2 regions of the Phytobacter palmae genome follow, and region 1 is predicted to be linked to the other one. Evidence: predicted binding sites of a transcription regulator. Region 1 holds the regulator's gene; the other holds the start of a gene.
The links. Region 1 encodes Fur, which represses iron uptake genes when iron is present. Its sites were predicted from a motif close to ATAATAATGAGAACNACTATCAA; they were not measured.
Positions count from the first base shown of each region.

Region 2: a site for Fur is predicted at 5,268-5,290, ahead of exbB (tol-pal system-associated acyl-CoA thioesterase). Genes of this name have one in related genera too.

Region 1 covers NZ_JBCIVJ010000001.1:44,169-60,583, reverse strand. Annotated here, with positions in the region: gene nagE (N-acetylglucosamine-specific PTS transporter subunit IIBC) at 1-578, shown strand, start outside; gene glnS (glutamine--tRNA ligase) at 757-2,424, shown strand; gene chiP (chitoporin ChiP) at 2,820-4,220, shown strand; gene chiQ (ChiQ/YbfN family lipoprotein) at 4,238-4,573, shown strand; gene fur (ferric iron uptake transcriptional regulator) at 4,670-5,122, opposite strand; gene fldA (flavodoxin FldA) at 5,412-5,942, opposite strand; gene ybfE (LexA regulated protein) at 6,092-6,385, opposite strand; gene ybfF (esterase) at 6,517-7,290, opposite strand; gene seqA (replication initiation negative regulator SeqA) at 7,473-8,021, shown strand; gene pgm (phosphoglucomutase (alpha-D-glucose-1,6-bisphosphate-dependent)) at 8,046-9,686, shown strand; gene kdpE (two-component system response regulator KdpE) at 9,722-10,399, opposite strand; gene kdpD (two-component system sensor histidine kinase KdpD) at 10,396-13,083, opposite strand; gene kdpC (potassium-transporting ATPase subunit KdpC) at 13,087-13,665, opposite strand; gene kdpB (potassium-transporting ATPase subunit KdpB) at 13,679-15,727, opposite strand; gene kdpA (potassium-transporting ATPase subunit KdpA) at 15,745-16,415, opposite strand, start outside.
Region 2 covers NZ_JBCIVJ010000017.1:22,308-38,722, reverse strand. Annotated here, with positions in the region: gene dkgA (2,5-didehydrogluconate reductase DkgA) at 1-722, opposite strand, end outside; gene yqhD (alcohol dehydrogenase) at 824-1,987, opposite strand; gene AAIG39_RS19110 (AraC family transcriptional regulator) at 2,181-3,080, shown strand; gene yghB (DedA family general envelope maintenance protein YghB) at 3,121-3,780, opposite strand; gene metC (cystathionine beta-lyase) at 3,912-5,099, opposite strand; gene exbB (tol-pal system-associated acyl-CoA thioesterase) at 5,352-6,086, shown strand; gene exbD (TonB system transport protein ExbD) at 6,093-6,518, shown strand; gene AAIG39_RS19085 (cytoplasmic protein) at 6,712-7,173, opposite strand; gene AAIG39_RS19080 (hypothetical protein) at 7,175-7,579, opposite strand; gene AAIG39_RS19075 (ESA_00282 family adhesion-associated protein) at 7,683-8,189, shown strand; gene AAIG39_RS19070 (phosphoserine transaminase) at 8,238-9,350, opposite strand; gene AAIG39_RS19065 (ATP-grasp domain-containing protein) at 9,377-10,603, opposite strand; gene AAIG39_RS19060 (aldo/keto reductase) at 10,817-11,857, opposite strand; gene AAIG39_RS19055 (methyl-accepting chemotaxis protein) at 12,974-14,623, shown strand; gene AAIG39_RS19050 (DUF2623 family protein) at 14,689-14,976, shown strand; gene hybO (hydrogenase 2 small subunit) at 15,205-16,332, shown strand; gene hybA (hydrogenase 2 operon protein HybA) at 16,335-16,415, shown strand, end outside.

The sequences.
Region 1 (16,415 bases):
AAAAAATTGCTAATGCCATGAAAACGGCGGGCGATGTTCCGGCGGCAGGTGCTGCGACTCCGGCTCCGGCAGCCGCCAGCACAGTTAAGCCGCAGGCAGTGCCGAATGTCAGCGCTGCGGTGATTGCTGAGCTGGTCTCTCCGGTGACCGGGCAGGTAGTTTCTCTGGATGAAGTACCGGATGAAGCGTTTGCCAGCAAAGCCGTTGGCGATGGTGTAGCGATAAAACCGACAGAAAAAACGGTTGTTGCTCCGGCAGCGGGCACCATTGTGAAAATTTTCAATACCAACCACGCCTTCTGCCTTGAAACTGAAAAAGGCGCTGAGATCGTTGTCCATATGGGGATCGACACCGTTGCACTGGGTGGTCAGGGCTTCACGCGTCTGGTCGATGAGGGAGCAACCGTTGTGGCAGGTCAGCCAATCCTGGAAATGGATCTGGAATACCTGAACGCGACTGCTCGTTCAATGATTAGTCCGGTGGTGTGCAGCAATATCGATGATTTCTCTGGTCTGATTATTAAAGCACAAGGTTCCGTTGTCGCAGGGCAAACGCCTCTGTACGACATCAAAGGCTAATGATGTAATCTGAAGCAGAAATGGCTATAAGCGGCAGGGGAACTTCCTCTGCCGCTTTTTTTTGCATGAATTAAAGTATTCCGTTTTGTATCTAATTTCCGTAACTAAAGGTTGTCTCTGAGGGCCGCTTATAAGATCATGTGCCGTTATATGTTGTTTACGCCTTGAGGAATCTACGATGAGTGAGGCAGAAGCCCGCCCGACTAACTTTATTCGTCAGATCATTGATGAAGATCTGGCTACTGGAAAGCACTCTACTGTTTGCACCCGTTTTCCGCCTGAGCCGAATGGTTATTTGCATATCGGTCATGCGAAATCCATCTGCCTGAACTTTGGTATCGCGCAAGATTACCAGGGGAAGTGCAACCTGCGTTTTGATGATACCAACCCGGTAAAAGAAGATATTGAATACGTTGAGTCCATCAAAAACGACGTGCAGTGGTTAGGTTTCAACTGGTCAGGCGATGTGCGCTATTCCTCTGATTATTTTGATCAGTTGCACAACTATGCCGTTGAGTTAATCAGCAAAGGTCTGGCCTACGTTGACGAACTGTCCGCTGACGAAATCCGTGAATATCGCGGCACGCTGACGGCCCCGGGTAAAAACAGTCCGTACCGCGATCGTACGGTTGAAGAGAACCTCGCACTGTTTGAAAAAATGCGAGCGGGTGGCTTCGAAGAAGGTAAGGCGTGTCTGCGTGCGAAGATAGATATGGCCTCGCCGTTTATCGTGATGCGCGATCCGGTGCTCTATCGCATTAAATTTGCTGAACATCATCAGACAGGCAACAAGTGGTGCATCTACCCGATGTATGACTTTACCCATTGCATCAGCGACGCGCTGGAGGGGATCACCCACTCGCTTTGTACGCTGGAATTCCAGGACAACCGTCGTCTGTATGACTGGGTGCTGGACAACATCACTATTCCGGTTCACCCGCGTCAGTACGAATTCTCCCGTCTGAACCTGGAATACACCGTCATGTCCAAGCGTAAGCTGAACCTGCTGGTGACCGACAAGCACGTTGAAGGCTGGGATGACCCGCGTATGCCGACTATTTCGGGTCTGCGTCGTCGTGGTTACACTTCCGCATCCATCCGTGAGTTCTGCAAACGTATTGGTATCACCAAACAGGACAACACCATTGAGATGGCTTCGCTGGAATCGTGCATCCGTGAAGATCTGAATGAAAACGCGCCGCGCGCTATGGCGGTTATTGATCCGGTCAGGCTGGTTATCGAAAACTATCCTCAGGGGGCCAGTGAGCTGGTTTCGATGCCGAATCATCCTAACAAACCGGAAATGGGCAGTCGTGATGTTCCATTTAGCGGTGAAATTTGGATCGATCGTGCAGATTTCCGTGAAGAAGCTAACAAGCAGTACAAACGTCTGGTACTGGGTAAAGAAGTTCGTCTGCGTAACGCATATGTGATTAAAGCTGAGCGTGTAGAGAAAGATGCGGAAGGTAATATCACCACTATTTTCTGTACCTTTGATGCCGATACGCTGAGCAAAGACCCGGCAGATGGCCGTAAAGTGAAAGGCGTTATTCACTGGGTAAGCGCGTCTCATGCGTTGCCGGTTGAAATTCGCCTTTACGACCGCCTGTTCAGCGTGCCAAACCCGGGTGCAGCAGAAGACTTCCTGAGCGTAATGAACCCAGAATCGCTGGTCATTAAGCAGGGCTTCGCTGAGCCGAGTCTCAAGGCTGCTGAGGTGGGGAAAGCGTACCAGTTTGAGCGTGAAGGCTACTTCTGTCTCGACAGCCGCCATGCTACTGCGGATAAACTGGTATTCAACCGCACTGTAGGTCTTCGCGATACCTGGGCTAAAATCGGCGAGTAATCCCGTCTGACTTACGTGTAAAAAAACGCTGCCTCGTGCAGCGTTTTTTATTTCTCGATTAGAAATAAGTCTTTGCCAGTCTTTTACCTTTCTAAAATTTCGTTTTAATTTTATTCAATTATCTTTTCAGCTATTTCTTGATAATTTTAGTTAAGTTTCTCCGGGAAGGCATGCTATGCAAGCCGCCAACCCACAAACAACAAATCTGTGTGGTTCGTCATAATCCCCATAATTCCCTCATGTAAAGACTTGATAATTCGCGGCGCGAAAAATATGCTTACAAACGACAGTTATAGGAATATTTTCTATAACTGTCAGTAATATTTAAATTTTTTTCTTTGTTGCTGTTTGCATTTGCGCAGCACTTTTTATGTTTTCGTCAAAGAGGAACTCTCATGAACGCGTTTAACGCTAAACGTAAGGCGTTAGCGTTGGCTATTGCCTGCGCCACCGCATTACCAGGTTTAACTTTTGCTCCCTCCGCCAGCGCCACTGGCTTTGTCGACGACGCTACGCTCACCGGTGGGATTTACTACTGGCAGCGCCAGCGTGACCGTAAAGATGTCACCGATGGGGATAAATACAAAACCAACCTGTCGCACTCCACGTGGAATACGAACCTCGATTTCCAGTCTGGTTATGCTGCTGATATGTTCGGTATGGATGTTGCGGTCTTCGCGGCGATTGAGATGTCTGAATCTTCAGAAAGCGCGCATCCGAATGAAATCGCATTTTCTAATCGCCACAAAGTCTATGACGAAGACTGGACAGGCGATCGCAGCGGCGCGAGCCTCTATACAGCTGCCGCGAAATTCAAATATGGTCCTGTATGGGCGAGGGCAGGTTATATCCAGCCGACCGGGCAAACGCTACTGGCTTCAAACTGGAGCTTTATGCCGGGCACCTATCAGGGGGCAGAAGCTGGTGCAAAACTGGATTACGGTGATTCCGGCGCGCTGAGCTTCTCGTACATGTGGGCCAATGAATACAAAGCGCCGTGGTATAACGAAACGGATAATTTCTACCAGAACGATGGCATAAGTAAAATTGATTACGTCCACTCGCTGGGCGCATCGTACGACTTCAAAAACGACCTGCTCCTCGAAGCCGCGTTTGGTCAGGCGCAGGGCTACGTTGATCAATATTTTGCTAAAGCCAGCTATAAGTTTGACGTCGCAGGGAACCCACTCTCCACCAGTTATCAATTTTATGGCTCGCGCGACAAGGCTGATAACAACACCATTAACGATACTTACGACGGCACCGCATGGCTACAGGCGCTCACCTTTGGTTATACGGTCGGTCCGGTGGATTTACGCCTTGAGGGTACCTGGGTCAGGGCTGATGGTCGCCAGGGCTATTTCAATTCACGTATGACGCCACTGTATGGCTCTTCTAATGGTCGTCTGGATATCTGGTGGGACAACCGTTCTGACTTCAACGCCCATAACGAGAAATCCGTCTTTGTCGGTGCCATGTATGACCTGAAAGGCTGGAATATGCCTGGTTGGGCGGTTGGTGCATCGTATGTGTATGGCTGGGATGCCAAACCGTCCAATGTCTCCTCTGGCGATAAATACTACGATGCGGGCAACACCATTAAAGAGTCAGCGTACAGTCTCGACCTGCTTTACACCGTGCAGGAAGGGATGGCAAAAGGCACGTTGTTCAAGCTGCACTTCACCCAATATGATAACCATTCCAGTATCCCGAGCTGGGGTGGCGGGTATAACAACATCTTCCAGGACGAACGTGACGTGAAGTTTATCGTCATTGCGCCGCTGAATATTTTCTAATGACAGGGAGTGCCATGATGATGAAACCAATATTACTTGCCCTGCTGACGCTGGGGCTTGCCGCCTGTGTGCAACAGCCTCAGGCGCCGAGGGAAGATGTACGATTAAAAGAGGCTTACAGCGCCTGTATTAATACGGCGGAAGGATCACCGGAGAAAACCGCGGCGTGCAGAAGCGTACTGGATGTTCTGCGCAAAGAGAAAGCGCACCAGCAATTTGCGGAGGAAGAGAGTGTGCGCACGCTGGATTATCAGCGGTGCCTTGAAGCGACGCATACCGGAAACGGGCAGGCGGTGAAGACTCGCTGTGACCAGATCTGGCAGGAGATTCATAGCCATAACACGATGAATTAACCGTGTGAAAAAGCCCGCTTCGGCGGGCCTTTTGATGTTATGAACGCAGAAATAAAAAAGCCAACCCGAAGGTTGGCTATATAACGAAGTCGATTATTATTTCTCAACCGCTTCGTGCGCGTTTTCGTCAGTACGGCAGTCGCCTTCGGCGCAGTGGCCATACAGATACAGACTGTGGTTAGTCAGACGAATACCATGCCTTGACGCAATCTCACGCTGACGCGCTTCGATAGAGTCATCACTAAACTCGATCACTTTGCCGCAATCCAGGCAAATCAGGTGGTCGTGGTGATGCTGCTGGGTCAGTTCAAAGACGGACTTACCGCCTTCAAAATTATGGCGGGTCACGATCCCGGCATCGTCGAACTGGTTAAGTACACGGTACACCGTCGCCAGTCCAATCTCTTCGCCCATGTCGATCAGGCGCTTATATAAATCTTCCGCACTGACATGATGGTTCTCCGGCTCCTGAAGCACTTCCAGGATTTTTAACCGAGGAAGCGTGACTTTCAGGCCGGCCTTCTTTAATGCGGTATTGTTGTCAGTCATGCGGAATCTGTCCTGTTGCTAAACGATTCACTTCCCGTTGGGAAGCTACAAGGAATGCACCTGGGATAATGCGTCTCATTATAGAACTGCCATGCCTGAATGAAAACTGCAAGTCCTCAAGTAAAGTAAGCTTATAAAACGTGGTAGCGTCTACAAAGTCCTTTGTGATACCCGTTTTAATCAGGGGCCATTGTACAGCGCTGGAGAAAAAAGTTAAAAAATTGTAGCAATTATTTCCATCGCTTTTATCTATTAATCAGGCGCAACCAGCAGGTTGCGCCAAACATCATCAGGCATTGATGATGTCATTCAGATGAAGTTCTTCGGAAATCTGTTTCACCCATTTATCAACACGGCCAGCGGTCAGTTCAGGCTGACGGTCTTCGTCAATGGCAAGGCCAACGAAGTGGTCATCGTCTGCCAGACCTTTGGACGCTTCAAAATGGTAACCCTCGGTAGGCCAGTGGCCTACGATAGTTGCGCCGCGCGGTTCAATGATGTCACGGATAGTGCCCAATGCATCACAGAAATACTCTGCATAGTCTTCCTGATCGCCACAACCAAAAAGGGCAACCAGTTTGCCGTTAAAATCGATATCTTCCAGCGTCGGGAAAAAGTCATCCCAGTCACACTGTGCTTCACCATAATACCAGGTCGGGATGCCAAGCAGCAGGATGTCGTAACCTTCCAGATCCTCTTTGCTGCTTTTAGCAATGTCATGCACATCGGCAACATCTTTACCAAGTTGAGCCTGGATCATCTTTGCGATGTTTTCGGTATTACCGGTATCGCTGCCGAAAAAAATGCCTGTGATTGCCATGAGTAAAATAACCTCTTGAAACTTAATGATATGGTGGTGGCGATTGGCCCACGGATAAGGGCAATCATAGCAGATCAGAGAAGCACGCGGAAACTGCAATCACGCAAGACTGCACTCTGTGCAACATGAAAGTGGATTTTTGCGATAATTCAGAGGATTTCCTGGCCGTTCAGCGCGTTAAGCTGAGCCAGCAACATCTCTTCAATCAATTCGCTCCGACTCATTTCACGCGCGTCCGCCAGCGCGTTTAATGCGTCGACAGCCTCGGCGTTGAGTTTTAATTCGACGCGTTTAAGCCCACGAACCTTATCGCGTTTAAGCTGATTGCGCTTATTTACGCGCAATTGCTCGTCGCGAGAGAGCGGATTGGTTTTAGGACGTCCCGGGCGACGTTCATTCGCGAACAGATCTAATGTCGTGCGGTCCGTTTGTTCTTTAGCCATGATTTAAGAATACTACGGGAAGTACAAGCAATCGGGTCATAGCCCGGGCTGATTAGCGCGCCATCATACATCAGGGATGCGGGCACGCCAACGACCGGGCGCTTTCCGACAATCGGTCGCCGGGTTTTTAATCAGTTTGTCTTTTCAGCGAGATAACGCCGGATGGCGCGCAGCACCGCTTCCGGTTTTTCTGCATGTACCCAATGCCCGGCACCGGCAATCACATGCGCGCGTGCCTGCGGGAACTGTTGCAGCAGTTCGCTGCGATACTGTTCGCTGACATATGGCGAGTTACCGCCGGGGATAAAGAGGGCGGGGTGATCCCAGGCAGGCACTGTTTCCCAGCCCACAATATGAGGATACTGCTCCCACAACACGGGCACATTGAAGCGCCACTTACCATCGACAAACGACTTGAGCAGGAACTGAATGACCCCTTCTTCATTTATATGCTCACGCATGATGACGGCGGCCTGCTGGCGCGTAGAGGCACCAGTATCGGTTACCGCATTGATGGCGGCAAAGATCTCGTCATGACGGCGCACATGGTAATTGACCGGGGCAATATCGATAGCGACGAGCTTGTCGATGCGTTCAGGCGCCAGCGCGGTAAATGCCATCACCGCTTTCCCCCCCATGGAGTGACCAACGAAGGTCGCGCGTTCTATGCCATGAACATCAAGGGTATCAAGTAAGTCCTGCGCCATCGCCGGATAATTCATTTCGGGTGACTGTTCGGAAAGGCCATGATTTCGCATATCAACCTGAATAATATCATGGTCATTGACGAGGTCGCGGGCGAGTACGCCAAGGTTGTCCAGGCTACCAAACAGACCGTGCACTAGCACGATGGGGGAATTGTTGTGCGATTGTTGTGCAGATTGCGCTCGGGTATTCAATTTCATGGCAAAGTTCTTTTTTTCGCTCTTTCGGATTAAGGTATTATGTTGAACATTCTGCCGTCCGGCTGCAAGGTTTTGACACATTCTGACTTTGCCGCCATCCTGGTTTGACGCTATCCGCTGTTGGGATTTGACTTTATAATCTCAATAACTTGTATTCAGATTAGACACTGCACTGGATTAAGATGAAAACGATCGAAGTTGATGATGAGCTCTACAGTTATATTGCCAGCCATACAAAGCACATTGGCGAGAGCGCATCCGACATTTTACGGCGCATGTTGAAGTTTTCCGCCGCTCCGCAGCCAGCTGCCGCTGTTCCACTCGCGAAAGAACCCCTCGCACCTGTTACGGTTGAAGAAGTAAAACCGGCTAATACGGCGAAAGACAAAGTCCGCGCGGTGCGTGAACTGCTGCTTTCTGACGAGTATGCAGAGCAGAAAAAGGCCGTTAATCGCTTTATGCTGGTGCTGTCTACACTTTACTCATTAGATAAAAAGGCTTTTGCAGAATCCACTGAGTCCCTGCATGGCCGCACCCGCGTATACTTTGCGGCTGACGAACATACCCTGTTGCAAAACGGCAATCAGACGAAGCCAAAACAGGTGCCTGATACCCCGTACTGGGTTATCACTAACACGAATACGGGTCGTAAATGCAGCATGGTGGAGCACATCATGCAATCAATGCAATTCCCGGCGGAATTGATTGAAAAGGTTTGCGGCACAATTTAATCCTTGCATAAAAAGGACCAGGCAATGGCTAACCACGAACGTGCGGGGCAACCTGCGCAACAGAGCGATTTAATTAACGTCGCCCAGCTTACCGCGCAGTACTATGTGCTGAAACCGGAAATCGGCAATGCTGAGCACGCGGTAAAATTTGGTACGTCAGGTCACCGCGGCAGCGCGGGGCGCCACAGTTTCAACGAACAACACATTCTAGCAATTGCTCAGGCTATCGCCGAAGAGCGTGCCAAAAACGGTATCACCGGTCCGTGCTATGTCGGTAAAGATACTCACGCCCTGTCCGAACCAGCATTCATCTCAGTACTGGAAGTGCTGGCGGCAAACGGCGTTGACGTGATTGTGCAGGAAAACAATGGCTTCACGCCGACCCCTGCGGTTTCCAATGCTATCCTGGTACACAACAAAAAAGGTGGCGCGCAGGCTGACGGTATCGTCATTACCCCATCGCATAACCCACCGGAAGACGGCGGTATCAAATACAATCCGCCAAACGGTGGCCCGGCTGATACCAATGTGACCAAAGTGGTGGAAGATCGCGCTAATGCGCTGCTGGCTGATGGCCTGAAAGGCGTGAAACGCATCACCCTGGATGCCGCACTGGCGTCTGGCCACGTGAAAGAGCAGGACCTGGTCCAGCCGTTTATCGAAGGGCTGGCCGATATCGTCGATATGGCGGCGATTCAGAAAGCGGGCCTGAAACTGGGCGTGGATCCGCTCGGAGGTTCCGGCATTGAATACTGGAAGCGCATTGCTGATTTTTACAAGCTTGACCTGACCATCGTTAACGATCAGGTTGATCAAACCTTCCGCTTTATGCATCTCGATAAAGACGGTGTGATCCGCATGGATTGCTCCTCTGAGTGCGCCATGGCTGGTCTGCTGGCGCTGCGTGACAAGTTCGACCTGGCCTTCGCCAACGATCCTGACTATGACCGTCACGGTATCGTTACGCCAGCGGGTCTGATGAATCCGAACCACTACCTTGCGGTTGCTATTAACTATCTGTTCCAGCATCGTCCGCAGTGGGGTAAAGATGTTGCTGTGGGTAAAACTCTCGTGTCGTCTGCGATGATTGACCGTGTGGTTAATGACCTGGGACGCAAGCTGGTGGAAGTGCCGGTGGGCTTTAAATGGTTTGTTGACGGCCTGTTTGACGGCAGCTTCGGCTTCGGCGGCGAAGAGAGTGCAGGGGCATCCTTCCTGCGTTTCGACGGCACGCCGTGGTCGACCGATAAAGACGGTATCATCATGTGCCTGCTGGCGGCGGAGATTACCGCAGTCACCGGGAAAAACCCACAACAGCACTATGACGAGCTGGCCGCCCGTTTCGGCGCGCCGAGCTACAACCGTCTGGGTGCCAGCGCGACCTCCGCACAGAAAGCGGCATTGTCCAAACTTTCTCCGGAAATGGTCAGTGCCAGCACGCTGGCAGGTGACCCCATCACCGCGCGTCTGACGGCAGCACCAGGTAACGGTGCGTCTATCGGTGGTCTGAAAGTGATGACCGACAACGGCTGGTTTGCCGCGCGTCCGTCAGGGACAGAAGACGCCTACAAAATTTACTGCGAAAGCTTCCTCGGTGAAGAACACCGTAAGCTGATCGAAAAAGAAGCGGTAGAAATTGTGAGTGAAGTACTGAAAAACGCGTAACCATCATCAGGCCCTGTTCAGGGCCTGATTCTTTTCTACAGCATAAATCGATAGCCAATGCCGGTTTCTGTCAATAAGTGGCGGGGACGCGCAGGATCGGCTTCCAGTTTCTGACGAAGATGGCCCATATAGATGCGTAAATAGTGGCTGTGCTCAACGGCATTCGGTCCCCATACCTGGCTTAGTAACTGGCGTTGGGTCAACACCTTGCCGTGGTTATTGAGTAATACGGCCAACAGACGAAACTCGATAGGGGTGAGGCGCAGCTCTTCGCCCGCGCGTACAATGCGACGGTTAGCGAGATCGACCTGAATATCTGAAAAACTCACTAACGGATCGCTTTGCTGCACACCCGCGTTGCGACGCAGCGCTACCCGAAGACGAGCCTGCAACTCGCCGATACCAAAAGGCTTACTCAGATAATCGTCTGCCCCGGCATCCAGCGCGGCAATTTTGTCGCTCTCTTCGGTTCGCGCGGATAATACGATAACCGGAATCTGGCTCCACTGACGTAGATCCCGGATAAAATCAATGCCATCACCGTCCGGCAAGCCTAAGTCGAGGATCACCAGGTCTGGTTTGCGTGTCGCTGCTTCGATAAGGCCGCGCTGTAGTGTTTCGGCTTCCCAGGCGCGTAACCCTTCGGCTTCCAGCGCAGCGCGCAGAAAACGTCGTATGGCCTGTTCATCTTCAACGATGAGAACGTTAATCACAAATCCTCGGCTAATTCATCCAGTTGCGGTGGTGGTTCCAGTGGCAGTGTAACATAAAAACTGGCACCGCCTTCCGGGCGGTTGGCGGCGGAAATTGTCCCGCCATGCACCTCGACTATCGCCTCGCAGATGGCCAGCCCCAGGCCCACGCCGGGAATAGCCGACTCCTTGCTGCCGCGCGCAAACTTAGCAAAAATCGCCTCTTCCTGCCCGACGGGAATACCCGGCCCGTTATCCCACACTTCGAGTGTCAGCCGGGAATCATCATGTCGGGCATCGATACCGATGTTCGCATTGTGCCCCGCATATTTGACGGCATTTTCCAGAAGATTAATCAGCACGCGTTCAAACAGCGGCCCATCGACATGCACCAGCATTAGCGGGTCGGGGAGGCTCAGCGCAATATGGCGTTCTCCGAGGCCGGGTTCGAGTGTTTTCAGCGCACTCCCTACCACTTCTTCCAGCGTCAGCCACTCTTTTTTAAGATTAAAACCGCCGGACTGAATCCGCGCCATGTCCAGCAAATTATTCACAAGCCGGGTGGTATTGAGCACATGCTGACGAATTTCGCTGGCCTGAGGCGCGTGTTTTGACCCTTCACTGGCCAGATCCAGCGTCAGGATTTCCGCCTGGCCAAACAGTACGGTTAGCGGTGTGCGCAAATCGTGTGAGAGTGCCGCCAGCAACGAGTTACGTATGCTTTCCCGTTCACTGGCAAGACGCGCCTGCTCTTCGCTGGTAGCCAGCGCCTGGCGTTCCAGCGCGCTGGCTACCAGCAAGGTAAAGGTTTCCAGAAGGCGCTGCTGCTCAGGGATCATCAGCAGGCGTAAGTTTGCCGGTTCCACAATCAGCAAACCGTGTGTTTTCTGCGCGCTTTTGAGTGGCAATATCTGGTAGGGCACACCGGGAAGGGTATCGGTACCGGCCCCCGCAGGCTGCCCCTTATCAAAGCTCCAGCGGGCGATGGCATCATCCCACGGACTGATGCTCTGGTTCTGGGTTGCGGCGACCAGTTTTCCCGAAGGGTCGGGAAGCAATACCTGGCTTCGGGCATCAAACGTTGAGCGAATAAATGCCTCGCTGGTTGTGGCGATATCGGCTTCACTACGTCCGGTTGCCAGCGCTTTCGACATTTCATACAGATGGCGGGTACGCTGTTCGCGGTAGCGAGCCACGCGCGCCTGATAGCGCACACCGGCGGTAAGGTTACCGATCACCAGACCAACCGTCAGCATCACGCCAAACGTAAGCAGGTATTGCACATCGGAAACGGCCAGCGTACCGCGTGGCGCAATAAAAAAGAGATCAAAGCTGACGACATTTATCACTGTGGCAAAGGCCGAGGGCCAGCGACCATACAGTAGCGCGATCACCACCACGCCAAGCAGATAAACCATCACCAGGTTGGCGGCGTCAAACGCTATCAGCCACTGCATTGCAATAAGTGTAATGGCGGCGCACAAGGCGACAGCGACCAGACAGCCTTTTAACTGGACGCGCCATTTTTCCATAAATGGACGGCTGTCGCCGGGACGAGAGGGGAGCGTAACGGGGGCATCATCCGGGGCAATGATCACCAGATCGAGATCCGGCGCGCGGCGCGCCAGTCGGTCTGCAAAGGATTCAGCGCCAAACCAGCGTCGTTTATTGCGCCTGCCGATGAGAATTTTGCCGAGGTTATGCTCGCGGGCGTAGCGCAAGATGGCTTTATCCTCTGCCGGGTCGGAGAGGGTTGCCGTCTCCGCGCCCAGCTCTTGCGCCAGGTGTAGTGAGGCGAGTATCGCCCGACGTTGTTGTTCAGGTAAACGGTGCAGGGCAGGGGTCTCAACATAGACCGCGTGCCAGACGCTACCCAGTTTTGCTGCCAGACGGGCGGCGGTGCGGATCAGTTTCTCATTCCCCGTACCATGACCGACGCAGAGCAGGATGGCGTCGCGCGTATGCCAGACTTTTTCGTCCCCAAGGCGGTCGCGCCAGGCTCGCATCTGGTCATCAACGCGGTCGGCTGTTCGGCGCAGGGCCAGTTCACGTAAGGCAATAAGGTTGCCTTTACGAAAGAAATGCTCGATAGCGCGTTCGGCCTGGCCGCCGATATAAACTTTGCCTTCGTGCAGGCGCTGGCGTAAATCGTCTGGCGGAAGGTCGACCAGCACAATTTCATCCGCAGCATCAAAAAAGGGGTCTGGCACCGTTTCGCGCACCTGCACGCCGGTAACGCCGCTGACGACATCGTTCAGGCTTTCCAGGTGCTGCACATTAACGGTGGTCAGAACATCGATGCCTGCTTCGAGCAACTCTTCTACATCCTGCCAGCGTTTCGGATGACGGGAGCCGGGCGCGTTGCTGTGCGCCAGTTCATCCATGAGTATCAACGCCGGACGCCGCGCAAGGGCGGCGTCAAGGTCAAATTCCTGAATCAGGCGAGCGCGATGGGCGATACGTCTTGGCGGCAGTACCGCCAGCCCATTGAGCAGGGCGGCGGTCTCCTTACGTCCGTGGGTTTCCACCACGCCTACCAGAATATCCAGCCCCTGCGCCCGTAGCCGCTGTGCCTCCTGCAGCATGGCAAACGTCTTCCCGACGCCGGCACAGGCGCCGAAGAAGATTTTCAGTTTACCGCGATGATCCGTCGCTGCATGTTCCAGCAGCCTGTCGGGGTCCGGGCGCAAAGGCTCGTCTGTCATGACTTATTTATCCTTGAGCGCATCCAGCGCCAGATTCAGTTCAACGATATTCACCACCGGCTGACCAATAAAATCAAAAAGCGGGTGAGTGGTATTTTCTTCTACTAACCGGGCAATAGTTGCGGCGGGTAGATTACGTGCCTGGGCCACACGCGGGATCTGCCAGGCCACGGCCTGCGGCGTCAGATTGTTATCCAGGCCACTGGCCGATGTTGTTATCAATTCCACCGGCACATGGGCATCGGCCTGTGGGTTTTCCTGTCGTAACTGGGCGACTCGCGCGCTCACTTCTTTATCCAGCTCGGGGTTGCTGGCTGCCAGATTACTACCACCGGATGCCATCGGATTATAGGGCGCATCGGCGGTAGCGGAAGGGCGTCCGTGAAAATATCCGGCAGCCGTGAAATTCTGCCCAATCAGACGGGAGCCGCGAACCACATCGTCTCCTTCACGAATAAGCGAGCCGTTAGCCTGCGTCTGGAACAACCACTGCCCCAGCGCCGTGGTAACCAGCGGGTAGAGCCCGCCGGTAATCAACGTCAGTACAATTAAGAGTAAAAATGCAGGACGAATCAAAGCCATTTTTTTATCCCTCTTACACCAGGCCAAACAGAGTCAGCAACAGGTCAATAATCTTGATGCCGATAAACGGCACTACCAGTCCGCCCAGACCATAGACCCACAGGTTGCGGCGCAGCATGGCGGAGGCCGTCAATGGCTTGTAGCTCACCCCTTTCAACGCCAGCGGAATTAAAAAGACGATGATCAGGGCGTTGAAGATGACCGCACTCAGAATGGCCGAGGCCGGGGAGTGCAGGTGCATCACGTTCAGCGCATTGAGTTGCGGGTAAGTGGCGGCAAATGCTGCCGGGATGATGGCAAAATATTTCGCCACGTCGTTGGCAATACTGAATGTGGTCAGCGAACCACGGGTCATCAGCATCTGCTTGCCGATATGCACAACCTCAATCAGCTTGGTGGGGTTGGAGTCCAGATCCACCATATTACCGGCCTCTTTCGCGGCCTGGGTCCCGGAATTCATGGCCACCGCAACATCTGCCTGCGCCAGCGCCGGGGCGTCGTTAGTGCCATCGCCAGTCATCGCCACCAGGCGGCCTTCTGACTGATACTGGCGAATCAGCGCCAGTTTTGCTTCCGGGGTCGCTTCGGCCAGGAAATCATCCACCCCGGCTTCGGCGGCGATAGCGGCGGCAGTAAGACGGTTATCGCCGGTGATCATGACTGTCTTGATCCCCATTTTCCGCAGTTGAGCAAAACGCTCTTTGATGCCGCCTTTTACGATATCTTTAAGTGCAATTACTCCCAGTACGCGCGCCCCTTCCGCCACGACCAGCGGTGTAGCCCCAAGACGCGCTACCTGCTCCACTCGCTGCTCGACATCGGCCGGGAACTGACCGTTGTTAGCCTCAATATGACGACGAATGGCATCCACTGAGCCTTTGCGGATCATCCGCCCCTGTACGTTAATGCCGCTCATACGGGTCTGCGCGGTAAAGGGGACAAACGTCGCCTGCAGGCTTTGTACATCCCGCTCACGCAGGTTAAAACGCTGCTTGGCCAGCACCACAATGCTGCGGCCTTCCGGCGTTTCATCCGCCAGCGAAGAGAGCTGTGCGGCATCAGCCAGGGTTTTTTCGTCCACGCCATTGGCAGGCAGGAACTCGGAGGCCTGTCGGTTGCCAAGTGTGATGGTGCCGGTTTTGTCCAGCAGCAGTACATCGACATCACCTGCCGCTTCCACAGCGCGTCCGCTGGTGGCAATCACATTGGCGCCGAGCATACGGCTCATCCCGGCGACGCCGATGGCTGACAGCAGACCGCCGATGGTGGTCGGGATCAGACAAACCAGCAGGGCCACAAGGACGGTTACGCTGACCGGGGTGCCGCCGTAGACCGAGAATGGCCACAGGGTAGCGGTCGCCAGCAGGAAGACAATAGTCAGAGCGACCAGCAGAATGGTCAGCGCGATCTCATTCGGGGTCTTACGACGCTGGGCGCCTTCCACCATGGCAATCATCCGATCAAGGAAGGTTTCGCCAGGGTTAACGCTACACTGAATCACCAGCCAGTCAGACAGAATGCGCGTGCCGCCGGTGACGGAGGCGAAGTCGCCGCCGGATTCGCGGATGACCGGCGCAGACTCCCCGGTAATGGCGCTTTCATCCACCGATGCGCCACCCTCAATGACTTCACCGTCGCAGGGGATAATATCGCCTGCTTCCACCAGCACCACATCACCTTTACGCAAATCAGCCGCGGGAATGTGGTCGATTTGTGCATCATGCTGCGGCGCACGTAATTTGCGGGCGAAGGCTGTTTTCTTCACTCCTTTGAGGCTGTTGGCCTGCGCTTTGCTGCGACCTTCCGCCAGCGCTTCGGCGAAGTTGGCGAACAGGACGGTAAACCACAGCCACAGACTGACCGCGCCGGTAAACCAGGCGCTGCCGTCGAGATATCCGCTTGCCATCGCAATCGCCAGCAGCGTGGTCAGCACGCTGCCAATCCAGACGATAAACATAACCGGGTTGCGCCACTGAACATGCGGACTCAGTTTGGTAATGGAATCAATCAGCGCCTGACGCACCAGCGTCGGTTCGAGCAGGGCCATTTGTTTGCGACTCATGACAAATACTCCGCAAATCAACGTAAAGAGAGGTATTCCGCCACCGGACCCAGGGCCAGTGCAGGAATAAAGGTCAGGGCACCAACAAGCAATACGGTACCGATCAACAGGCCGATAAACAGCGCGCCGTGCGTGGGCAGCGTCCCGGTGCTGGCGGGCTGGATTTTCTTGTTAACCAGCGAGCCGGCAATCGCCATGACCGGCACAATGATGCCGAAGCGACCAATGAACATGCAAAACGCCAGCAGACAGTTCCAGAACGGCGTATTTGCGCTCAGGCCAGCAAAGGCGCTGCCGTTATTATTCGCAGCAGAGGAGACCGCATACAGCACTTCGCTAAAACCGTGAATACCCGGATTGAGCATGCCGCTGCGCCCCGCTTCGGTCATCATTGCCAGCGCGGTTCCGATCAGCACAAGGGCCGGTGTGACGAGGATCGCCAGCGCGGTCATTTTCATTTCACGCACATCGATCTTTTTGCCGAGGTATTCCGGGGTGCGCCCAATCATCAGCCCGGCGATAAACACTGCCAGCAATACAAACAGCAACATGCCATATAAGCCGGAACCCACGCCGCCAAATACCACTTCGCCGATTTGCATCAGCCACATTGGCACCATCCCGCCCAGCGCGGTAAAGGAGTCATGCATGGCGTTAACGGCGCCACAGGAGGCCGATGTGGTGATGA
Region 2 (16,415 bases), on a different contig from region 1:
TTCTCGGCAATGCGTGCCGGGGTAACGGATTTCGGGATCACGACCAGACCGCAGTCCAGATGCCAGCGAATCACAATCTGTGCCGGGGTTTTGCCGTATTTATCCGCCAGTTCGCGGATAATTTTCTGATCAAATACCCCTTCGCCGCCCTGTGCCAGTGGGCTCCAGGATTCGGTCTGGATTTTGTGCGTGGCGTTCCAGGCATGCAACTGACGCTGCTGCAAAAGAGGGTGCAGCTCAATCTGGTTGACAACCGGGGTCACGTTCGTCTCATCAATCAGCTTCTGCAGATGATGAATCTGGAAATTACACACCCCAATACTCTTCACCAGGCCCTGTTCCTGGAGTTTGATCATTCCTTTCCAGGCCTCAACATAGTGATCGATAGCCGGGACCGGCCAGTGCATCAGGTAGAGATCAACATAATCAAGCTGGAGTTTGTCGAGGCTTTCCTGCAATGCTTCCTGTGGGCGTTTCTGATCGTCATTCCACAGTTTTGTGGTAATAAACAGATCATCACGCGCAACGCCTGCACTTTTTAATGCCGTGCCAACGCCGTCTTCATTTTTATACGCGGCAGCGGTATCGATAGAGCGATAGCCTACTTCCAGCGCTTTGTGAATGGCGGAAACCACTTCCTCATTGCCCGCTTTCCACACGCCAAGACCCAGCTGCGGCATCAGGTTGCCGTCCGAAAGCTTAATCACGGTTGGATGTGTCATGCATTCCTCCTGTATGAGCTTACCGGGACACGTCCCGGTAAGGTTGTGTGCATTAAGTCTGGACGAAAAGTCCAAAAACGAAAGGCAGCGGAGTAAAAAGCTTAGCGTGCCGCTTCGTAAATGCGACGGCTGACATCAAGGGTAATATCCTGATGTTCGCCAAGTTTTGTCATGCCGTGTTCTTCCAGTTTTGCCAGCAGCGCCGGGATGGAGCTACCGTCCAGACCGTAACCGGACAGGCGAGTCGGTACACCCATCTGTTCAAAGAAACCACGGGTTGCTTCGATAGCGGCATCAATACGGCTGTCTTCGGAACCTTCGGTGATATTCCAGACGCGTTCTGCGTATTGCAGCAATTTGGCGCGTTTGGTGTCGCGTTTTTCATTCCACAGAGCAGGGAGCACTATCGCCAGCGTTTGGGCATGATCAAGGCCATGCATTGCCGTCAGTTCATGGCCAAGCATATGGGTCGCCCAGTCTTGCGGCACGCCCGCGCCAATCAGGCCGTTCAGCGCCTGGGTGGCCGCCCACATGACGTTGGCGCGAACATCGTAATTTTCCGGTTCTTTCAGCGCTTTCGGGCCTTCTTCGATGAGCGTCAGCAGAATACCTTCAGCGAAGCGATCCTGAATTTTACCGTTCACCGGGTAAGTGACATATTGCTCAACGGTATGCACGAAGGCATCGACAACGCCGTTTGCCACCTGACGCGGCGGCAGGGTGTAGGTGTATACCGGATCCAGCACGGCAAAAATCGGCTGAACGTGTTCAGACATAAATGCTTGTTTATCACCGGTGGTTTTACGGGAGATAACTGCGCCTTTGTTGGATTCGGAACCGGTGGCTGGCAGGGTCAGCACGGAGCCCATTGGGATCGCACTGGTGATTTTGCCGCCGTAGGTTTGCAGAATTTCCCACGGGTCCACGCCATCGGCGTAATGGGCCGCTGCGGCGATAAATTTGGTGCCATCCAGTACAGAGCCGCCGCCGACCGCCAGCAGGAAGGTGATGTTGTCATCCTTGGCGATTTTGACGGCTTTCATCAGGGTTTCGTAAGACGGGTTGGGTTCGATGCCGCTGAATTCCCGTACATCCAGACCTTCCAGCGCGCTATATACCTGATCCAGCACGCCGTTTTTCTTCACGCTACCGCCGCCGTAGGTAATCAGTACGCGAGCGTCTGTCGGAATTTGTTCACGCAAATCGGCAATCGCGCCTTTACCAAACAGGATGCGGGTAGGGGTATGGAGATTAAAGTTGTTCATTGCTCGTTCCCTTTAGGTGGGTGATAGAAGAGCAGGCAGGATGCTGCCCGATGGCATTAATTGTGGCCGTGGCGGGCTTGTCTCTCAATGCACATTTCTGCCGATGTCTTGCCTGTTTCTCCAGGTCACTGGAGAAACCGCACAAAAGATTGCACACTGTAGCGGTCAAAAAACAGTGAAGGAGCGGCGAATTATGAACCGTGACGAGATTTGCCAGGTATTAACGCAAAAAGTAAAAACACTGAAAAATAATGAAAATTATCTCAGCACGCTGCTTCCGGATATCCGTTTGCTTTACGGCACTGAGCCGGGAACCCGTACCCCGGTGATGTATCAGCCGGGGATCGTTTTTCTCTTCTCGGGCCATAAAATTGGTTATATCAATGAGCGTGTGTTTCGCTACGATACCAATGAATATTTACTCCTTACCGTACCTTTACCGTTTGAGTGCGAAACCTATGCAACGCCAGAAGTTCCGCTGGCGGGATTACGCCTTAACGTCGACATTCTGCAGTTACAGGAACTGTTGATGGATATCGGCGAAGATGAATCTTTCCAGCCCGCGATGGCGGCAAGTGGTATCAACTCAGCCACCCTGTCCGAGGAAATTCTGTGTGCGGCGGAACGTTTACTCGACGTAATGGAACGCCCGCTGGACGCCCGTATTCTGGGTAAACAGATCATTCGTGAACTGCTCTATCACGTGCTCACCGGGCCGCGTGGCGGCGCATTACTGGCGCTGGTCAGCCGCCAGACCCATTTCAGCTTAATCAGCCGGGTGCTTAAACGCATTGAGAGCCAGTACACAGAAAACCTGAGCGTCGACGAACTGGCCGCTGAGGCGAATATGAGCGTCTCTGCGTTTCACCATAACTTTAAATCGGTGACCAGCACTTCGCCGTTGCAATACCTCAAAAGCTACCGTCTGCACAAAGCACGGATGATGATGATCCACGATGGTATGAAGGCCAGCGCTGCGGCCATTCGGGTGGGTTATGAAAGTCCATCCCAATTCAGCCGCGAGTTTAAACGCTATTTTGGCGTCACGCCGGGGGAAGATGCGGCGCGTATTCGTATGATGCAGGGAGGCTGATTTTCCTTCTCCTTTTGGGAGAAGGAAAAGAGGAAAAGTATCAGGCGCTGCAGTATTTTTTCTTAATCACCACGGCCAGTGTTCCCACCAGCCCGGCGACCAGCAGGAAAAGCGGCAGAATCATCAAGAATGTCATCACCTGATCTTCGTGGCGTTTTACAAAGGGGATCATGCTGATGGCGTAGCCCAGCGTGGTGATCATGCCGACCCACAGCAGGCCGCTCAGCCAGTTGAAAAGCTGGAAACGGCGGCTGGATAAACCTGAAATCCCGGCCATGGTTGGCAGCAGGGTGCGCACGAACGCCAGGAAGCGCCCAGCCAACAGCGCCAGCAAACCGTGTCGGTCAAACATGCAGGTCGCCCGCTGATGATATTTCTCCGGCAACTGCGCCAGCCAGCCCTTCACCACGCGGGTATTCCCCAGCCAACGCCCCTGCAGGTAGCTCAACCAGCAACCCAGGCTGGCGGCAGAAGTCAGGATTACGAGTGTCGACAGGTAGTCCATGCAACCACGCGCCACCAGCGCGCCAGCCAATAAAAGCAAACTGTCCCCAGGCAAAAACGAGGCTGGAAGCAATCCGTTTTCTAAAAAGAGAGTGGCAAACATCACTAAATAAACGACGCCAACAATATGTGGATTCGCCAGCGCTGCAAAGTCGTGGTGCCAGAGCGCAGCGATAATGTCTTGAATTACAGCCATGGACTTTCCTGTGGTACCGCTTAGAGAAGGCTATTGTACCCGCTTATCGCCCGAAACACCTTGATCCCAGGCGCAATTAATACAGAGTATTCTGCTGGCGTAATGAGAATTTTCAACCAGCAGATAACAATTTATACGATGCGCTCAAAGCCTGCAGCCAAATCTTCAATTAAATCATCAACATCTTCCAGACCAATATGAACACGAATCAGCGTACCGCTAAAATCCACGCCGCCGTCAGGACGGATAGCCGCGATCTGTTCCGGTTGATTTGCCAGAATTAATGATTCATACCCGCCCCATGAGTAGGCCATGCTGAACAGCGAGAAATTATCGAGGTAGGCCGCCATCTCTTCATTGTTAAGGCGCTTGTTCAGAATGAAGGAAAACAGACCGCTGCTGCCGTTAAAATCGCGCTTCCAGAACTCGTGTCCTTTGCTACCTGGCAGCGCCGGATGATTAACCTGCGCGACTTGCGGGTGCGAAGCCAGCCACTGTGCGATTTTCAGGCTGCTTTCATGATGCTGACGCAGGCGTACGCCAAGGGTACGCAAGCCGCGACTGGTCATATACGCCGTATCAGCATCGACCATTTGCCCCATCAGATAGGCATTCTCGCGCAGTTGATCCCAACAGCGGGCATTGGAAACCGCGGTACCAATCATGCCATCAGAGTGACCAATCAGGTATTTGGTGGCTGCCTGGATAGAAATATCGATATCGAACTCAAGCGCCTTAAAGAGAATGCCCGCAGCCCAGGTATTGTCGATCATAATGATCGCCTCGGGCGCAACGCTTCTGACCGCCTGCACGATTGCCGGCACATCATGGACTTCCATGGTTATCGAGCCTGGTGATTCGAGAAATACGATTTTGGTGTTGGGCTGTATCAGACGCACAATGCTTGCGCCGATCATCGGGTCAAACCAGCTGGTGGTTACCCCCAGTTTGGCGAGGATTTTGGTGCTGAAATCCTGTGTGGGTTCATAGGCCGTGTTGGTCATCAGGATATGGTCGCCCTGTTCGACAAACGCCAGGATGGTATTGGCTACCGCAGCTGCGCCGCAGGGGAAAAGGGCACAGCCAGCGCCACCTTCCAGCTCGCACATGGCTTCCTGTAACGAGAAATGGGTCAGCGTGCCGCGACGTCCGTAAAAAAGCTCGCCCTTCGCGCGGTTGCGCGTGGCCTGCTTTTTCGCCTCGACCGTATCGAAAACCAGAGAGGAAGCTCGCTGAATAACGCTATTCACCGAACCCTGCGTGTATTTCTTGCTGCGCCCCGCGTTAACCAGAGCAGTATCAATATGCTTCGCCGTCATGTTCGCTTAACCTGTTTTTATACGTCTGGATGTCCAGACTACCATGAATGCTAGGTGATGCATCGATACTCGTTCTGATAAAGCATAAAATTTTATGAATACTCAGCTATGAGACTTTTTTACTGCGTGAGCGCAAGGAAAACGCGGGGATATTGCGGCAGTATGTAAATACTAATGAGAACTACTATCAATTCGACGATGTTTTGATATTATTATGCTCAGATTTTGTGATATGCGTCGTGGAGATACACAGTGGGTAATAATTTGATGCAGGCGGATCTTTCCGTTTGGGGTATGTATCAACATGCCGACATCGTAGTAAAAATTGTGATGATCGGGTTGATTCTGGCATCAGTGGTCACCTGGGCAATCTTCTTTAGTAAAAGCGCTGAGATGATTGCGCATAAACGCCGTCTTAAACGTGAACAGCAATTATTGGCCGATGCCCGTTCGCTGGATCAGGCCAGTGAAATTGCCTCCTCTTTCCATGCCAGAAGTCTGAGTACGCAGTTAATTAACGAAGCCCAAAATGAGCTGGAGTTGTCCGCAGGTAGCGAAGACAACGAAGGTATTAAAGAGCGTACGGGTTTCCGTCTGGAACGTCGCGTTGCCGCTACGGGCCGTCATATGGGCCGTGGTAATGGTTACCTTGCGACTATCGGCGCCATCTCCCCGTTTGTGGGGCTGTTTGGTACCGTATGGGGTATCATGAACAGTTTCATCGGTATTGCCCAGACGCAGACCACTAACCTTGCTGTGGTCGCGCCGGGTATCGCGGAAGCGCTGCTGGCGACCGCGATCGGCCTGGTGGCCGCGATTCCAGCGGTGGTTATCTATAACATCTTCGCCCGCATGATCGGCGGTTATAAAGCGACGCTGGGTGATGTTGCCGCACAGGTTCTGCTGCTGCAAAGCCGCGACCTGGACCTGGCTGCCAGCGCTTCTGCGAAACCCGTCCACGCCGCCCAGAAACTACGAGTAGGTTGATGCCCCATGGCAATGCGTCTTAACGAAAACCTCGACGATAACGGCGAAATGCACGAAATCAACGTTACGCCGTTTATCGACGTTATGCTGGTTCTGCTGATTATCTTCATGGTGGCCGCGCCGCTTGCGACGGTAGATGTGAAAGTTAATCTGCCGGCCTCTACCAGCCAGCCGCAGCCGCGCCCGGAAAAACCGATTTACCTGTCCGTAAAAGCGGATAACACCATGTTCATTGGTAACGAGCCGGTGACCGACGAAACGATGGTTACTCAGCTTAATGCTGTCACCGAAGGCAAGAAGGATACGACGGTTTTCTTCCGCGCAGATAAGACCGTTGACTACGAAACCATAATGAAGGTGATGGATACCCTGCATCGCGCGGGATATCTCAAAATAGGGCTGGTCGGAGAAGAGACCGCCGCCGCGAAGTAACCCTCGCGTTTGCTAATTAAGGCTGGCCTGTGGGCCGGCCTTTTTCATTTAAGCATTCCGCTCAGCTAACGATATAACGCATTATTTTAGGAGTGTTTAATTTGTACTTTAGAACACGTTAAACGTGGGGATTATTCAGTAAATAATCAAATATGGTGAATAATTATTGATAATAACTGGAGGGCTTATAAGGTTATTTCTGCGCTTGCGCAGGCTCTGAGGAAAGGGGCGTTTCAGCGTCTTCTGGCGTGGTTTTTTCCTCAGGCGCGACGGTAGTCACAACCGCGGTACGGTATTCTGCATCGGCAAGTTTGCGGCTGATACGCAGGGTTGCTGTCTCTCTGGCAAGAATATGCTGGTAATTGGCTTCCAGTCTGGCCATTACTTTTTCCAGCAGTTCAGGACGCTCTTGCACGATAGCGTTGATGGTCGCACCGTAGATCTCCTCTTTCACCTGAAAAGCATAGATTTCCCGGCGATTTTGCCACTTTAGCCGCACAAGGGCTGCGGGGATGGAGATGAGCTCATGGGCAATACGCTGGATGGTGGCATTCTTACTTTGAATGAGTGCATCAATATTTTGCTTTAAGATAAATTCGTCGCTGGGTTGATTGTCTACAGTCAAATAAACGTCGTTATTATCTATTTTCTCCACGTCATTCATCCCCTAGTTTATAAAACAAAGGCGTATCTTTTTCACGGGTAATGAGATTAAGCCAAATTTCATTTCCGGCTTCATTAATTTGTTTGGTCTTTTCGGTAATTATTTGGCTTAATGCCTGAGCATCAATCTCGCCTTCGGCTTGCAAGTCGTTCAGCAGGCGGGCAAAAGTTTCGATTTTTACCACACGATATAATCGGTCTTTTATATGACGATCGCGCTCTTCAAGCAACATATTCCGCGACTGCCCGGTACGATTGGCGTTCGCCAATATATCGCTGGCATAATCAGAGAGCGTTCTTTTTCCCTGAGTTAAATTAGTATCTTTTTCTGCTTCTCCCGGTTCTGTTTCCGTAACAGAAATGTGAAATCGAGCCGGGACAAGATTCTCGGGGAGCATTTCTAATATCCTTAAATATCAATAAGGTAGGCGAAGTTTGGGCGTGAGGTTCGTTGACAATATCATGACGCACTTTTAAAATCAAAAAAAATGGAGCCTGCACATGAACAGTATTTATTATTCTGTTGTCATTTTATTGCTGTTAACGGGCGGCGTACTTTTATTGATGCGCGAAAACAATAAAAAGCCGTCCGTAGATGAAACTGAAACGTTGGCCCAGCAAGCTAAGCCTCTGTCCAAAGAGGAGGGTGAAGACCATTTCGCAATGCTAATGAATGCCATTACCCCGGTGTGGTACTGGCGAGTAAATCACGAATATATCGATTTTCTTCATGCGACGATTAAGCGTATGAACATGGCGGAACTTAATAGCGTACCAGGGTTATTTGAGGCACAGCGCCGTTGCAGCGATCTCAATTCCGCTGTGTACAAGTATTATGACAATATTAAAAAGCGCTGTTTAAACGGCGAAAAAGTGATGTACTCCGACCTTGACGTTTTGAACCTGCGCCAGTGTTTTCGCGAGTTCAGTATGGAAGCCTACCCGGAACTGGTCGTGTTGGTATGGCCAGAATATAAGCGTCCGGAGATTGACCCGGCAGAGGTGTAACTCGCCCTGACGAGCCACTGCTGCCGGAGCAGCAGTGGTGAAGGGGGATTAATATTTCGCGTGGTGTTTAAAACGGAAATCTTCCATAAAACCGGTCAGTTTCTCTACCGCTCCGAGCGTTAGCGCGTTATAGATTGAGGCGCGCACGCCGCCAATGGCGCGGTGACCACCCAAGCCGGAGAAGCCGGCGGCCGTTGCTTCATTCAGGAATAACGCTTCCAGATCTTTGGTCGGCAAATTGAATGCAACATTCATATCAGAGCGGAAGGCCGCTTCACCCCACGGACGGTAGAAATCGTTGCTACCGTCAATCAGGCCATACAGCAATTTCGCTTTTTGCTGGTTGATTTGCGTCATGTTTTCCAGCCCACCGACCTCATTGAGCAGCCAGCGGGTGACCAGCAAGACAACATAAATGGCGAAGACCGGCGGGGTGTTGAAGTTCGAATGAGACTCAACCTGGCGGCGATAATCCAGGAATGACGGCAGGTTATCCGGGGCGTTTTGTACCACGCTGTCGCGAACCAGTACGATGGTAACGCCTGCCGGGCCAATGTTTTTCTGCGCATGGGCATAAATCAGCGAGAATTTATCCGCTTCACACGGCTTCGACAAAAAGTCAGAAGACATATCACAGACACGCGGCACATCGTCGCGACCCAGAATGCGATTGAATTGCAGACCTTCTACCGTCTCATTCGAGACATAGTGAATGTAGGGCGCGTCCGGTGAAAAATCTAATTCTTCATCGGTTGGCAGACGGCGATAACCATGCTGCTCGCCACTCCAGATGACGCGAACCGGGCCTTCACGCATGGCTTCGGTCACCACTTTACGGCTCCAGTAGCCGGTATCAAAATATTCTGCCGGGTGTTTTTTCCCCCGCAGCATGGTCATCGGGACCATAGAGAACTGCTGTGTCGCCCCCCCTTGCAGGAACAGGATGTGGTAGTCAGAAGGCAGGCCCAACAGCGTGCGAATATTGTTTTCGGTTTCGCGCACCACATTTTCAAACCAGTCTGACCGGTGGCTGATACCAAGAATGGACAGTCCCGCCTCAGGGACATTAATGATCGCCTGTTGGACCTGGTTTAAAACCACTTCGGGCAGCGCGCCCGGGCCGCCGGAGAAATTCAGTGCGTTATTCGGATTCAATGACATGTTCATACCTGTGTAGCATAAATGGGTTAGCGCGTTTTACCGGCTCGTTGTAACAACATTTCCCGCATCGCAGTTTTGACTTTATGCATATGAATCTGCTTGTTGGGAAACATCTCTTCGTCGTCCATGGCGTGTACGACCATCGCCGGATCGATTTCAAAAATCAGTAATTCGCCGCTCTGCGTCTCGGCACAGTCGATACCGATATACTCAAGGCCTGTGCGCTGGCTAATTGCCTCCAGGGCATCATGGTGGCGTGCGGCAAAATCAGCGAATTCGTTCAGGAAGCGAGCTTCCTGGGCGCGCTTGTTTTCGTCTTCGTACATGCCTGCGTTGACGTAATGAATCATCCAGTTGGACGACACGCCCATATGGCAGGCATACGCTTTGCCGTCGATCAGCACCAGGCGCATTTTGCGAAACAGCCCGTCGTCATTGCTGTAATCAACGAAACGCGACAGAAAAAACATATCGCCTTCGTGGTGCTGCAGATAGGACGCGACGGCCTCACGGTCATCCACTTTTTGCAGACCATGGCCACCGTGGCTGCCGACAGGACGCAGAATAATCGGGAATGCGTGATCGTCGGCGATATCAGACACGGACTTTTCTCCCGCAGCCACAGACTGCAGGGACTGGCGGCTGATATGTAGCGCCGGGCAGATCACCAGACCGGGCACGTTTTGCAGCAGGATGCTGGCGTTGTGACGCTCAGAATTGGGGACATTTTGAGGTGAGTTCAGAACCGGCTTCGGCCAGTCGTGAAGTACGTTTTCCAGGCGCTGTAAAACGGCAGCTTGCTCGTCGCTGGCGCCGATGGCCACCATGACCAGATCGTGCTCCGGCACAGGGGAGGTCAACGGGTGCGGCGCACCGGGATCAACATAATAATGGATAAGATCGATGTCGCTGTCTTCAAGCAGGCAGTCGAGCGGAATATTGGCCGAAAGATTACCCGGCACCATCAGCAGCAGTACGCGCAGTTTCGTCGGCTGACGCGCATGCCAGTGGTAGACGCGTTGCATTTGCAGCGCCTGGTTTTGAATTTGCAGACCTGACTCTTCGTGCTTTAGGCTCATCATAGCGATGGCCAGGTTCATCCACAGGGTCGCATCTTCCGGCGCTTTTTCCGCAAGAGCGATCATTTCTTGTGTCATTGAGGAGAAGTCAACACCTGCGATGCTCATACGTAAAAACGGCGCCATTCCCAGGAATGGCAACGATTGAGCTTCCGGCTCTGACGTTAACGACATACTGAATGCCTCTGGTTATACAGTCGATATGACTTATGATGCTATAAATAACCAGAGGGCAATGCGGTGATTAGCGGGGATAAAAAGCGGGATAACGGGAGTTACCCGCTGAAAGTGCGTCAATGCCGGGGTGAATATGGCGAATTTTTCTCTTTATCGCTCATAAACCACCTGAATGGTAATAAAGGAAGGGAGCTGCGCCCCCTTCTTGTTTTACTTATCGGAGGAGGCTTGCCAGAGGTTGAGTTCACCGTCGGCGACATGCTTATCAATCTGTGCCAGTTCTTGCTCACTGAACGTCAGATTATTTAACGCCAGGACGTTTTCTTCCAGTTGCTCCGGACGGCTTGCGCCGATCAATACTGAGGTGACGCGAGGATCTTTCAATAGCCAGCTCAGCGCCATCTGCGCCATGGACTGACCACGCGCGCTGGCCATCTCGTTGAGCAATCGCAGGCTACTCAGGTTGGCTTCGGTCAGCATTTTTTCCGACAGGCCGCGAACTTTTTTCCCCTCTTTCTGCATCCGCGACCCTTCCGGGATGCCGTTAAGGTATTTTCCGGTCAGCAACCCCTGAGCCAGCGGGGTAAAGGCGATACAGCCAACGCCATTGGCTTCGAGCGTCTCCAGTAAGCCCGTTTTATCGACCCAGCGGTTAAGCAAATTATAAGAAGGCTGGTGGATCAACAGGGGGATCTTCCACTCGCGTAGCAAGGCGACCATTGTCTGGGTTCGCGGCGTTGAATAAGACGAGATGCCGACATAAAGCGCTTTACCACTCTGTACGGCCTGGGCCAGCGCTGCGGCGGTCTCTTCCATCGGTGTATTCTCATCGACACGATGCGAATAGAAGATATCGACATAGTCCAGCCCCATGCGTTTCAGGCTTTGATCGAGGCTGGCGAGTAAGTACTTACGGGAACCGCCGGAACCGTACGGACCGGGCCACATGTCGTAACCCGCTTTGGTGGATATCACCAACTCATCGCGGTAAGCGGCGAAATCTTCACGCAGCAAACGACCAAAGTTCTCTTCTGCGCTACCTGGAGGCGGCCCGTAGTTATTGGCTAAGTCAAAATGGGTGATGCCTAAATCAAAGGCTTTACGCAACAGGGCGCGTTGGGAATCAAGGGCATGAACATGGCCGAAGCTGTGCCATAAACCCAGCGATAATGCAGGCAGGCGCAGGCCGCTCTTACCGCAGTAACGATACTGCATCTGCTCATAGCGAGCAGGGTTGGCAAACCAGGACATGGTGTCTCCTTTCTTGTAGGTGTAGGGCTGAAACAATGTTTTTATTCTATATTGCCACCGTGTCACAACAAGACTTTGTGTTTTTAATGCGGATGATTGTTGAGCAAGCACACGACGGCATGCCTTGCCTGGCTGATGTGATAAATCTCTTCGTCAGCCTCGCTTCTGATAATAATTTCATTGCAAAATTATAAGGTGGTGAATGGATGGTCGAAACGTAAACCGGTGAGGAAACTCGGACCTACGCTGCATTATAGCGCTTAAAGCGTCACGGTCAGGCAAAATAGACTTGCGCAAATGCTTCATATCGCCAGCACTGGCGATGATGCAGGCGACGGGCTTTTCCGGAAGATGCGCAACTTTTCTGAGAAAATTCTTAGATTATGGGGTTCGGGAATCGCTGCAACCGTGAGAGGGATAAACGATAAAGTATATTTATCCGAATATGTGTGAAATAACATTTTGTATCCCACGCGCCTCGCCATGCTGCCTGGTTTGTGTCGCGTTTAGCGCAGCGTGCTATGTAGTTTATTTCTTTTTAATCAGCGTGTTATGGCTTACTGCAGGCGTTGCGGTAAATACCGTATTTTGTCACTATGACGGCTAATAAAAATATGCCTTTACGGCATTCATAATGCGGAGTTAATGCCCCTTTTTGATTATTTCTGGCGACATATTTAATGCGATTTTTATATTTTTTTTAGCATTTTTTTTTATTTTTAATCCACTTGTGGGGCGCATGCTTTTCTTTATTTTCTGACAGCTATTATAATTTTTAAAGGTGATCGTGGAAGGCTTTTATTTTATTTATGGAAATTGCGTTAATTTAATCTACGTTGCAGAACTGAGGGGGGAAATATATTTCTCTCATGATATAAAGCAGTTACCTGCGGTGTAGTTAGGTTGCTAACCTTAAGAAATGAAAGATAAATCGCCTTTTCTTGTCAAGAAATAACATCCGTAAGCAGTAAGAAGTCATCTTTTCATATGGATAATTATTGCACATTTTGTGATCAATTTTTTACTTTGAACCATACATGTTTCCTGAACGGTGCCGATAAAGGAATTAACTCTCACTTTCGAGTAAGCATGTCCCTTCACTGCAAGGAAATAATTATGCGTATGCTTCAAAACTTTACTATCCGAATCGTCATGCTGGTGATCCTGGGCCTTTTTGGCCTGCTGTGGTCCGGTGTCGGTTTGTATAGCGTTTTCTCGCTTTCAAAAGTATCAGATGGCAATGAAGTCGATCGCCAACTGGTGTCTCAAATGACATTACTTAGCCAGGGTAATGACCAATACTTCCGTTTTGTGACGCGCCTGAGTCGTGCGATGGAGACAAAAACAGCAGGCGGCGCAGTCGATTTTGCTCCTGCGCAGCAGTCGCTTGAAAACATGGCGAAAAAACTCACCGAATTTAAAGCTATCTCGCCAGGACCGATGGATCCGAAGGTATCAGAGCAGGTGATCGCGGCCTGGCAGGCGCTGCTTGATCAGGGCATCACACCGCAGATGCAGGCGGCCCAGCAGGGGTCGGTTGAAGCCTATCGTCAGCAGGCAAACAACGTGACGCCAGCATTGAGCCGGGCATTTGGCGCCATCACGGACAGCTTTAACAAAGCGGCTGGCGCCAGTCTCGATGAAACTCGCGTGATGGTTGACACCCAGACCCACATCACCCGTGTGATTATTATCGTGGCAATGGTGCTGGGGTTACTGATTCTGTTATTTACTGACCGCTACCTGGTGGCCATGCTGGTGAGGCCATTGGATGCCATCCGTGATCATTTCACGAAAATGGCGCAGGGCGACCTTAGCCAGCCAATCCCCGATTTTGGCCGCAATTGCGTAGGGCGTGTTGTGCCCTTACTGCGTGCGACTCAGGATAGCCTGCGTGATGCTGTCAGCTCTATCCGTAACGGCAGTGAAAATATCTGGCGCGGTGCGGCGGAGATTTCAAGCGGTAACAATGACCTCTCTTCCCGAACCGAAGAACAGGCGGCAGCGCTGGAACAGACGGCGGCCAGCATGGAACAACTGACGGCGACGGTAAAACTGAACGCCGACAACGCCAGCCAGGCAAGTGAACTGGCCGATGTCGCTTCCTCCACGGCGAGCAAAGGCGGGGCGCTGGTAGATGAAGTTATCAGCACGATGGATGGTATCTCTCAAAGCTCGAAGAAAATTGCCGAAATCACCACGGTCATTAACAGCATTGCTTTCCAGACCAATATCCTGGCGCTTAACGCCGCCGTTGAAGCGGCACGTGCGGGCGAGCAGGGGCGTGGCTTTGCGGTAGTGGCAGGCGAAGTGCGCAACCTCGCCAGCCGAAGCGCGGGCGCGGCGAAAGAGATCGAGTCGCTGATCGCGGACTCCGTCAGCCGCGTGGAGAAAGGAGCCAAACTGGTCAATGACACCGGCACGACGATGGAAGGTATTCTGCGTGCGGTTAGCGAAGTCACCACCATCATGAAACAGATTGCGGCCGCATCCGCCGAGCAGAGCAAAGGCATTTCTCAGGTGGGCACCGCCATCACGCAGATGGATAGCGTCACCCAGCAGAACGCCTCGCTGGTAGAACAAGTTTCTGCTGCGGCGGCTGCGCTTGAGCGTCAAACAGAAGAGTTGCAGCGTTCTGTACAACAGTTCCGTTTGTCTGCTGATGAGCAGGTTAACGTCGCAGCGCCGACGTCAGTGAAAACCCCTGCACTGCGCGGTACCGCTAAGAAAGCCGCGGCTTCGGCAGATGAATGGGTCGCGTTTTAAATAACGCTATCACTGCTCAATACATCGCTATATAGTTATGTATATACCGATTGGGGGCAGTAAGAATGGAAAACCATTTTGGCAAAGGCTTGATGGCAGGGCTTAAGGCAACACAGGCGGATGAGGCCAGTCGCGTCGCGCATTTTTGTTCTGACTATAAACGCGGTTTTGTGCTCGGTTTTTCGCATCGCATGTTCGAAAAAACCGGTGACAGGCAGCTAAGCGCCTGGGAGGCAGGTGTGCTGACGCGCCGTTATGGGCTGGATAAAGAGATGATCATGGATTTTTTTCGTGAGAGTCATTCCAGCACGGTAATCCGTTTCTTTATGGCGGGTTATCGGGGCGAACGTTAAGCTCATTGCCGAATGCTTTCAGCCATATTTACCTCTTTTAAGAAGCCGTATCTCCGGATGCGGCTTTTTTTATTTCATTTCGCAAATCAATGTGATCTGTTGCTCCGATATTGAATTTTTTCTATATATAGCCCCAGTTTTTGTGTGATTACTTGATCGCACACGCACAACTCTTATCTAAAAACAGGGTAAAAGCAGGGTTAATTTTTGGCAAAGGAATGACAATGCATGGCTGACGAAATTCCTCAACTGACGTCTTTTACCTCCTGCGGCATTAATCGTCGCGATTTTATGAAGCTTTGTACCGCGCTGGCGGCCACGATGGGGCTTAGCAGCAATGCTGCTGCGAAGATGGCGCAGGCCGTTACCCAGAACAAGCGCCCACCCGTGGTCTGGATTGGCGCGCAGGAGTGTACAGGGTGTACTGAATCACTGTTACGCGCAACGCATCCCACCGTTGAAAACCTGGTGCTGGAAACCATCTCGCTGGAGTACCACGAAGTACTGAGTGCTGCGTTTGGTCACCAGGTTGAAGAGAACAAACATCACGCTCTGGAAACCTATAAAGGGCAGTATGTTCTGGTGGTGGATGGGTCGATTCCGCTAAAAGACAACGGTATTTACTGTATGGTAGCGGGCGAGCCGATTATCGACCATATCCGTAAAGCGGCGGAAAATGCCGCGGCGATTATCGCGATTGGTTCCTGTTCGGCATGGGGCGGCGTTGCCGCTGCCGGCGTCAACCCAACCGGGGCGGTGGGGCTGCAAGATGTGCTGCCCGGTAAAACGGTGATTAACATTCCGGGCTGCCCGCCAAACCCACACAATTTCCTCGCCACCGTGGCGCACATCATCACCTTTGGCAAACCGCCGAAGCTCGACGCGAAAAATCGTCCGCTCTTTGCCTATGGTCGCCTGATTCATGAACATTGCGAACGACGTCCACATTTCGACGCCGGACGCTTTGCCAAAGAGTTTGGCGATGAGGGGCATCGTGAAGGCTGGTGTCTCTACCATTTAGGCTGTAAAGGTCCGGAAACCTGGGGTAACTGTTCAACACTGCAATTTTGCGATGTGGGCGGCGTCTGGCCGGTTTCCATTGGCCACCCTTGCTATGGCTGCAACGAAGAGGGTGTGGGCTTCCACAAAGGCATCCACCAACTGGCGCACGTTGAGAACACAACACCTCGTGTTGATAAACCACAGGTCAACAGTAAAGAAGGCGGCGTGATGTCGGCTTCCGCTGTCGGTCTGCTTGGTGGTGTGGTGGGATTACTGGCAGGCGTCGGGGTAATGACGGTGCGCGAGCTGGGCCGCCAGCAAAAGAAAAACAACGCTGACTCACAGGGAGAGTGACCGTGAACAGACGTAACTTTCTGAAGGTGGCCTCAGGCGGAGCGCTACTGGCGGGGGGAGCATTGCCCGTTTCCGCCGCCGTG